Regions from separate parts of the Stenotrophomonas thermophila genome, predicted to be linked through region 1. Evidence: predicted binding sites of a transcription regulator. Region 1 holds the regulator's gene; the other holds the start of a gene.

Region 1 (3,410 bases):
GGTGGCTGGCGCCGAGTGCCGCGATCGATTCCGGCTCAAGGTCTTCCCGGTCCAGTTCGCGCAGCTGGTGCTCGAGGAAGCCGATCCGGTCACTGACGTCGCCCTGTTGCGACAGCGCCAGCGATTCATCGACCAGTGCCTGCCAGGCCGCGGCGGCGCGCCGTACCTGGCGGCGTTCGTTCTCGTTGCCGGCATAGGCATCCAGCAGCGCCAGCTGCGACGGGCGCGTCAGCAGGGCCTGCTGTTCGTGCTGGCCGTGGATCTCCACCAGCAACGAGGCCAGGTCGCCCAGCTGGGCCAGGGTCACCGGGCGGCCGTTGATCCAGGCCCGGGAACCGCCGTCGGCGCGGATCACGCGGCGCAGCTGGCATTGGTCCTCGTCGTCCAGCTCGTTGTCGGCCAGCCACTGGCGGGCGGCCTGCAGCTGCTCCAGCGCGAATTCGGCGGAAAGCTCGGCGCGGGCGGCGCCATGGCGGACCACGCCGCTGTCGGCGCGCAGGCCGGACAGGAAGCCCAGCGCGTCGACCATCAGCGACTTGCCGGCGCCGGTCTCGCCTGAAACCACGGTCATGCCTGGCCCGAACTCCAGTTCGGTAGCGCGGACGACGGCGAAATCCTTGATCGAAAGATGTCTGAGCATGGGTAAGGGGGTATCAGCAGCCGCGCAACGCTAGCACGCGGGCGCGGGAGGTCCAATGACTTGCCAAGGTGATGCGCCGCCATTATCTAGTGTCCGTGTCTCACAGGTTGATTCCATGCACGGTTCTCCCGACCAGCTTGCCCCGCGTGCGCGCCATCTGCTGCGCACGCTGATCGCGCGTTATATCCAGGACGGTGAGCCGGTGGGCTCGCAGACGCTGGCACGCGTGGCCGGGCTGGAGGTCAGCCCGGCCACCATCCGCAACATCCTCGGCGACCTGGAGGACCTGGGCCTGCTGGCCTCGCCGCATACCTCGGCCGGGCGGGTGCCGACCGCGCACGGCTACCGGGTATTCGTCGACAGCCTGCTGCAGATGCAGCCGCCGGGCGAGGGCGAGCTGGCCCGCCTGCGCCAGGAGCTGGCCGGCGGTGGCAGTACCCAGGCCCTGCTCGGCAGCGCTTCGGAACTGTTGTCGGCGATGAGCCACTTCGTCGGCGTGGTCAGCGCACCGCGGCGCGAGCAGTTCGCCTTCCGCCAGATCGATTTCGTGGCGCTGGACGGGCGCCGGGTGCTGGCGATCCTGGTATTTGCCGACAACGAGGTGCAGAACCGGGTGATCGAGACCCGCCAGGAGTTTGCGCCGGGGCAGCTGGAGCAGGTCGCCAACTACCTCAATGCGCATTTCGCCGGCCTGCCGCTGGCCGAGATCCGCACCCGCCTGCTGCTGGAACTGCGCGATGCCCGGTCCGAACTGGAACAGCTGCTGGCGCACAGCATCGAACTGGCCGAACAGGCCCTGCAGCCGCCGGCCGACGACATGCTGGTGGCCGGCCAGACCCGGCTGATGGGGGTGCAGGACCTGTCCGACCTGGAGCGCCTGCGCGAACTGTTCGAGCTGTTCTCCAGCAAGCGCGAGATCCTGCAGCTGCTGGAGCGGACCATCCAGGCGCCGGGCGTGCGCATCTTCATCGGCGAGGAGACCGGGATGATGCCGCTGCAGGGCGTCTCGCTGGTCACCGCCCCGTACACCGCCAACGGCCAGGTGCTGGGCGTGCTGGGCGTGATCGGTCCCAAGCGGATGGCCTACGACCGCGTGATCCCGCTGGTCCAGGCCACGGCCGATGTGCTCGGCGCCGCCTTTTCACCGGCCTCGCGCACGCCGGGAACATCCGACGCTTGAAACGCAGCATCCCGCCCACACTAGGGTGGTTGGAGGCGGAGTTTGACCGCCAGGGACCCAGACATGAACCACGAACAGCCAGATATCGAATCCCAGCAGAGTGCCGCCGATGCGGCCGCCACCGCCGGCGTCAACGACGAAGTCGAGCGCCTGCGCGCCGAAATCGAACAGGTCAAGGCCGATGCCCTGCGTGAGCGCGCCGACCTGGAGAACCAGCGCAAGCGCGTTGCCCGTGACATCGAACAGGCCCGCAAGTTCGCCAACGAGAAGCTGCTGGGCGATCTGCTCCCCGTGTTCGACAGCCTGGACGCCGGCCTGAAGGCCGCTGGCGATGACGCCCATCCGCTGCGCGAAGGCCTGGAGCTGACCTACAAGCAGCTGCTCAAGGTCGCTGCCGACAACGGCCTGGTCCTGCTGGACCCGATCGGCCAGCCGTTCAACCCGGAACACCACCAGGCGATCAGCCAGGCGCCGACCCCGGGCGCCGCCCCGGGCAGCGTGGTGACCGTGTTCCAGAAGGGCTACCTGCTCAACGAGCGCCTGCTGCGGCCGGCGCTGGTGGTGGTGGCCGCCGAGTGATCCCGCGGGACCGGGCGGCGGACAGCCACCGCCACCCGACCCGACGCTGAACGCGCCGGATGACCGGAAACACAGCGTTCGGAGGATGGCTTGAATGTTCCACGAGCCTCCCCCACATCGTATTCATCCACCGGCCGAACGGCCGGACTGACCCCAACAAGCATCCTCAGGAGTCTCCCCCATGGGCAAGATCATTGGTATCGACCTCGGCACCACCAACTCGTGCGTGGCGATCATGGACGGCGGCAAGGCCCGCGTCATCGAGAATTCGGAAGGCGATCGCACCACCCCGTCGATCGTCGCCTACACCAAGGACGGCGAAGTCCTGGTCGGTGCCTCGGCCAAGCGCCAGGCCGTGACCAACCCGAAGAACACCTTCTACGCGGTGAAGCGCCTGATCGGCCGCAAGTTCACCGATGGCGAGGTGCAGAAGGACATCGCCCACGTCCCGTACAGCATCCTGGCCCATGACAATGGCGACGCCTGGGTGGCCACCAGCGACGGCAAGAAGATGGCGCCGCAGGAAATCTCGGCCAAGGTGCTGGAAAAGATGAAGAAGACCGCCGAGGACTTCCTCGGTGAGAAGGTCACCGAAGCGGTCATCACCGTGCCGGCCTACTTCAACGACAGCCAGCGCCAGGCGACCAAGGACGCCGGTCGCATCGCCGGTCTGGACGTCAAGCGCATCATCAACGAGCCGACTGCGGCCGCGCTGGCCTATGGCCTGGACAAGGGCGACAACAAGGATCGCAAGATCGTGGTGTACGACCTGGGCGGCGGTACCTTCGACGTCTCGGTGATCGAGATCGCCAACGTCGACGGTGAAAAGCAGTTCGAAGTGCTGGCCACCAACGGCGACACCTTCCTGGGCGGCGAAGACTTCGACAACCGCGTCATCGAGTACCTGGTTGAAGAGTTCAACAAGGACCAGGGCATCGACCTGCGCAAGGATCCGCTGGCCCTGCAGCGCCTGAAGGACGCTGCCGAGCGCGCCAAGATCGAGCTGTCCAG
Region 2 (3,410 bases), on a different contig from region 1:
AAATGCCCCCCGAAGCGGGTCGACACACCGCCTGCAGTTCCCCCGAACCTGCGCATCATTCCAATCCATGAAAGAGCCTTGAAGCAAGGCTTGGCATTCATAGCACAGGAAGGCAGTCATCGGAGTCCAACTCCAGGACTGAGGCCAAAATGACCATTCTGAATTGGACAGGCCCTGGGCTATAAACCTCGCGAGGGATTGAACGGCCACCGGAAGCGCATGACTGCCAGCCATGGGCCGGTACTACTGAATCCGCCGATCAGCGGCTGGCATTACCAACTGCCATGCCGGCCAAACGAAAAGCCCCGACCAACGCCGGGGCTTTTCATCAGAACGGGTTCCGGAAATAGGAACCGAACCTAAGATCTATGCCTTACGCGGTGAACAGCGCCTTCATCTTCTTCAGCGCGTTCGCCTCAACCTGGCGGATGCGCTCGGCCGACACGCCGTACTCGTCGGCCAGCTCCTGCAGCGTCACCTTGCTGTCGGCGTCCAGCCAGCGACGGCGGATGATGTCGCGCGAGCGAGCATCCAGTTCGGCCAGGCCTTCGCGCAGCAGCTGCATCTGGTTGTCTTCGCTGTCCTCGCGCTCGTAGGCCATCGACGGGTCTTCGTCATCGGCAACCAGGAACGCAGCCGGCGACGGCGGTGCGTGTTCGTTGTCCTCGTCGGTCGGCGCGTCGAAACCGATATCGCGGCCGGACAGGCGCGACTCCATTTCCATGACTTCGCGCTCGGACACGTTCAGGTCCTTGGCCACCGCGCTCACTTCCGCCGCGTTCATCCAGCCCAGGCGCGTCTTCGACTTGCGCAGGTTGAAGAACAGCTTGCGCTGCGCCTTGGTGGTGGCGACCTTCACGATGCGCCAGTTCTTCAGGATGAACTCGTGCATCTCTGCACGGATCCAGTGCACGGCGAAGGAGACCAGGCGCACGCCCATGTCCGGGTCGAAGCGCTTGACCGCCTTCATCAGGCCGATGTTGCCTTCCTGGATCAGATCGCCCAGGGCAAGGCCGTAGCCGTTGTAGCCGCGGGCCACGTGCACCACGAAGCGCAGGTGCGAATGCACCAGCTCGCGGGCGGCGTCCAGATCGTTGCCGTCGCGGAAGCGACGGGCCAGGTCCTGTTCGTCATCGACCGACAGCACCGGGATCTGGTGCACGGCACCGATGTAGGCGTCCAGCGAACCGAGCGCACTGGGAATCGGGAGATTGTTTGCCACAAGGGCAGTAGAGGTGTTCTGGCTCATATGCACCCATCTTAGCAGTCCGGGATTTGGACTGCTAAAGGAGGAAAAAGTTCCAGCATCCTATTGATGCAACACTGGTCCCAAACAGAGCCCTACCGTAGCGCGATTTGATGACAGTGGCGAGCGCGCTTTTCGGGATTCACAATCCCTTGGAATTCAAGCAATTACCTGCCGGAAACCGGCCGATTCCGGTCAAGCGGAGCTGAACGGGCCGTTCTGGAGGCCCATTCAGGCCGGGAACGTTGTCCGGCGTTCAGGTCCGGCCGCCAGCCGGCGCTCAGAGCACCGAGCGCGGCGGCAGCGACCAGTCGATCTGGGCCTGGCCGCGACGCTGCAGGTACTCGTTGGCCATCGAGAAATGGCGGCAGCCGAGGAAGCCACGATGGGCCGACAGCGGCGACGGATGCGGGGCCTTCAGAACGCGATGGCGACGGGTATCAATGACCTTGCCCTTCTGCTGCGCGTAGGCACCCCAGAGCATGAACACCAAGCCTTCGCGTTCGCGGTTGAGCACGTCCACCACGTGATCGGTGAAGCCTTCCCAGCCACGGCCCTGGTGTGCGCCGGCCTTGCCCTCCTCCACCGTCAGCACGGCATTGAGCAGCAGCACGCCGCGTTGCGCCCACGGGATCAGGCAGCCGTGGTCCGGGCGCGGGATACCGAGATCGCTCTCGATCTCCTTGTAGATGTTCAGCAGCGACGGCGGCACCGGCACGCCCGGCGGCACCGAGAAACTCAGGCCATGCGCCTGGCCACGGCCGTGGTACGGGTCCTGGCCGAGGATCACCACCTTCACCTGCTCGAATGGCGTGGCGTCGAACGCGGCGAAGATCTGCGGGCCGGGCGGGAATACCGCCGCGCCACTGGCCTTGCGCTGGCGCAGGAAGCTGGACAGCTCGCGCATCTGCGGCTGCAGGAGGTAATCGCCGACATGCTGCTTCCAGCTCGGTTCCAGCTGGATCGTCGGGGTGTCCGCTACTTCATCAATCATTGCACCACTTCATCGAATCAGGGGTCCATCGTTCAACCGGGCCAGGCGAAGCTGGAACAGCACCTTGGTGACCAGCAGCCGTTCTTCGATCGGCTTGAGTACCAGGTCGTTGGCGCCGGACTGCAGCAGCCCGGTCTGGTTGTGCGGGTTGCCGTCGCCAGTCATCACCAGCACCGGCAGGCGGCGCTTGCCGTAACCGAAGTCCACGCGCACGCGCTGCACCACGTCGCGGCCGCTCAGTTCGCCCTTCAGGGTGACGTCGGTCAGCACCAGGTCGATGCGATGGCGGCTGCGGCCCAGCGACTCGGCGGTGAGCAGGGTGAACGCCTCTTCGGCGCTGACCACGTGCAGCACGTTCAACTGCTGGCGTTCGAGCATGCGCTTGGTGGCCTCGGCCACCACGCGGCTGTCCTCGATGTAGAGGATGGTCGCGCCGGGAATGGTCTGCGGCTGCACATAGCCGCGGATGAAGGTCGCCAGCGCCTCGTGGCCCAGCGCCTTGTCGAAATAGTCGGTGACGTACTCGGTGAAGCGACGCTGCTCCAGATGCTGCTGGGCATCGCCGGACACCACGATCACCGGCACGTAGGCCTGGCCGGCCGCTTCGCGGATCATCCGCGCCAGCGCCAGGCCGTCGCCATCACGCAGGGTCAGCGAGGTGGTCACCAGGTCCACCGGGCCCTGCGCCAGCGCCTGCTGCGCATCCTCGATGCTGTCGCAGCCGATCACCTCCACGCCCGGCAGGTCGCGCTGCAGGACGTCGGCGATCAGCTTGCGGACCAGCTTCGAGCCATCGACCACCATCACCCGCGTCGCGGGCCCTTCAAGGTGCTTCAGCGCTTGCGGTTGCATGCCGGTCTCAGGTGTCGGTCGGTCGGGTCTGGCGCAGGAAGTGGCCGGTGACCAGCCACGCACCCAGCCAGCCCAGCAGCAGCGTGCCGAGCAGGACCAGGCCACCGTGCAGCAGGTCCAGGCCGTGCAGCACGAACGGGCTGCCGTAGCTGCGCGAGAGTTCGGCCAGCGGCACGCGCAGCGCGGCACCGGCGGCGCCGATCAGGGCCAGCGCAACCGCGCCGGCGCCCAGGCCATACCACGCACCCAGGTACAGGAACGGGCGGCGGATGAAGCCATCACTGGCGCCGAGCAGCTGCAGCACGCCGATCTCTTCGC

Evidence for each region. Region 1 encodes HrcA, which represses chaperone genes, less so after heat shock. Its sites were predicted from a motif close to TTNGCACTCNNNNNNNNNGAGTGCNAA; they were not measured.
Region 2: a site for HrcA is predicted at 1,261-1,287, ahead of rpoH (RNA polymerase sigma factor RpoH). Genes of this name have one in related genera too.

Annotation. Positions count from the first base shown of each region.
Region 1 is NZ_CVIW01000029.1:441-3,850, forward strand. Features, by position in the region: partial or broken gene BN1263_RS13255 (AAA family ATPase) at 1-640, opposite strand, end outside; gene hrcA (heat-inducible transcriptional repressor HrcA) at 756-1,820, shown strand; gene grpE (nucleotide exchange factor GrpE) at 1,884-2,399, shown strand; gene dnaK (molecular chaperone DnaK) at 2,581-3,410, shown strand, end outside.
Region 2 is NZ_CVIW01000001.1:124,721-128,130, forward strand. Features, by position in the region: gene BN1263_RS20810 (RHS repeat domain-containing protein) at 1-120, opposite strand, end outside; gene rpoH (RNA polymerase sigma factor RpoH) at 374-1,249, opposite strand; gene ung (uracil-DNA glycosylase) at 1,527-2,240, opposite strand; gene BN1263_RS00595 (response regulator) at 2,250-3,092, opposite strand; gene ftsX (permease-like cell division protein FtsX) at 3,100-3,410, opposite strand, start outside.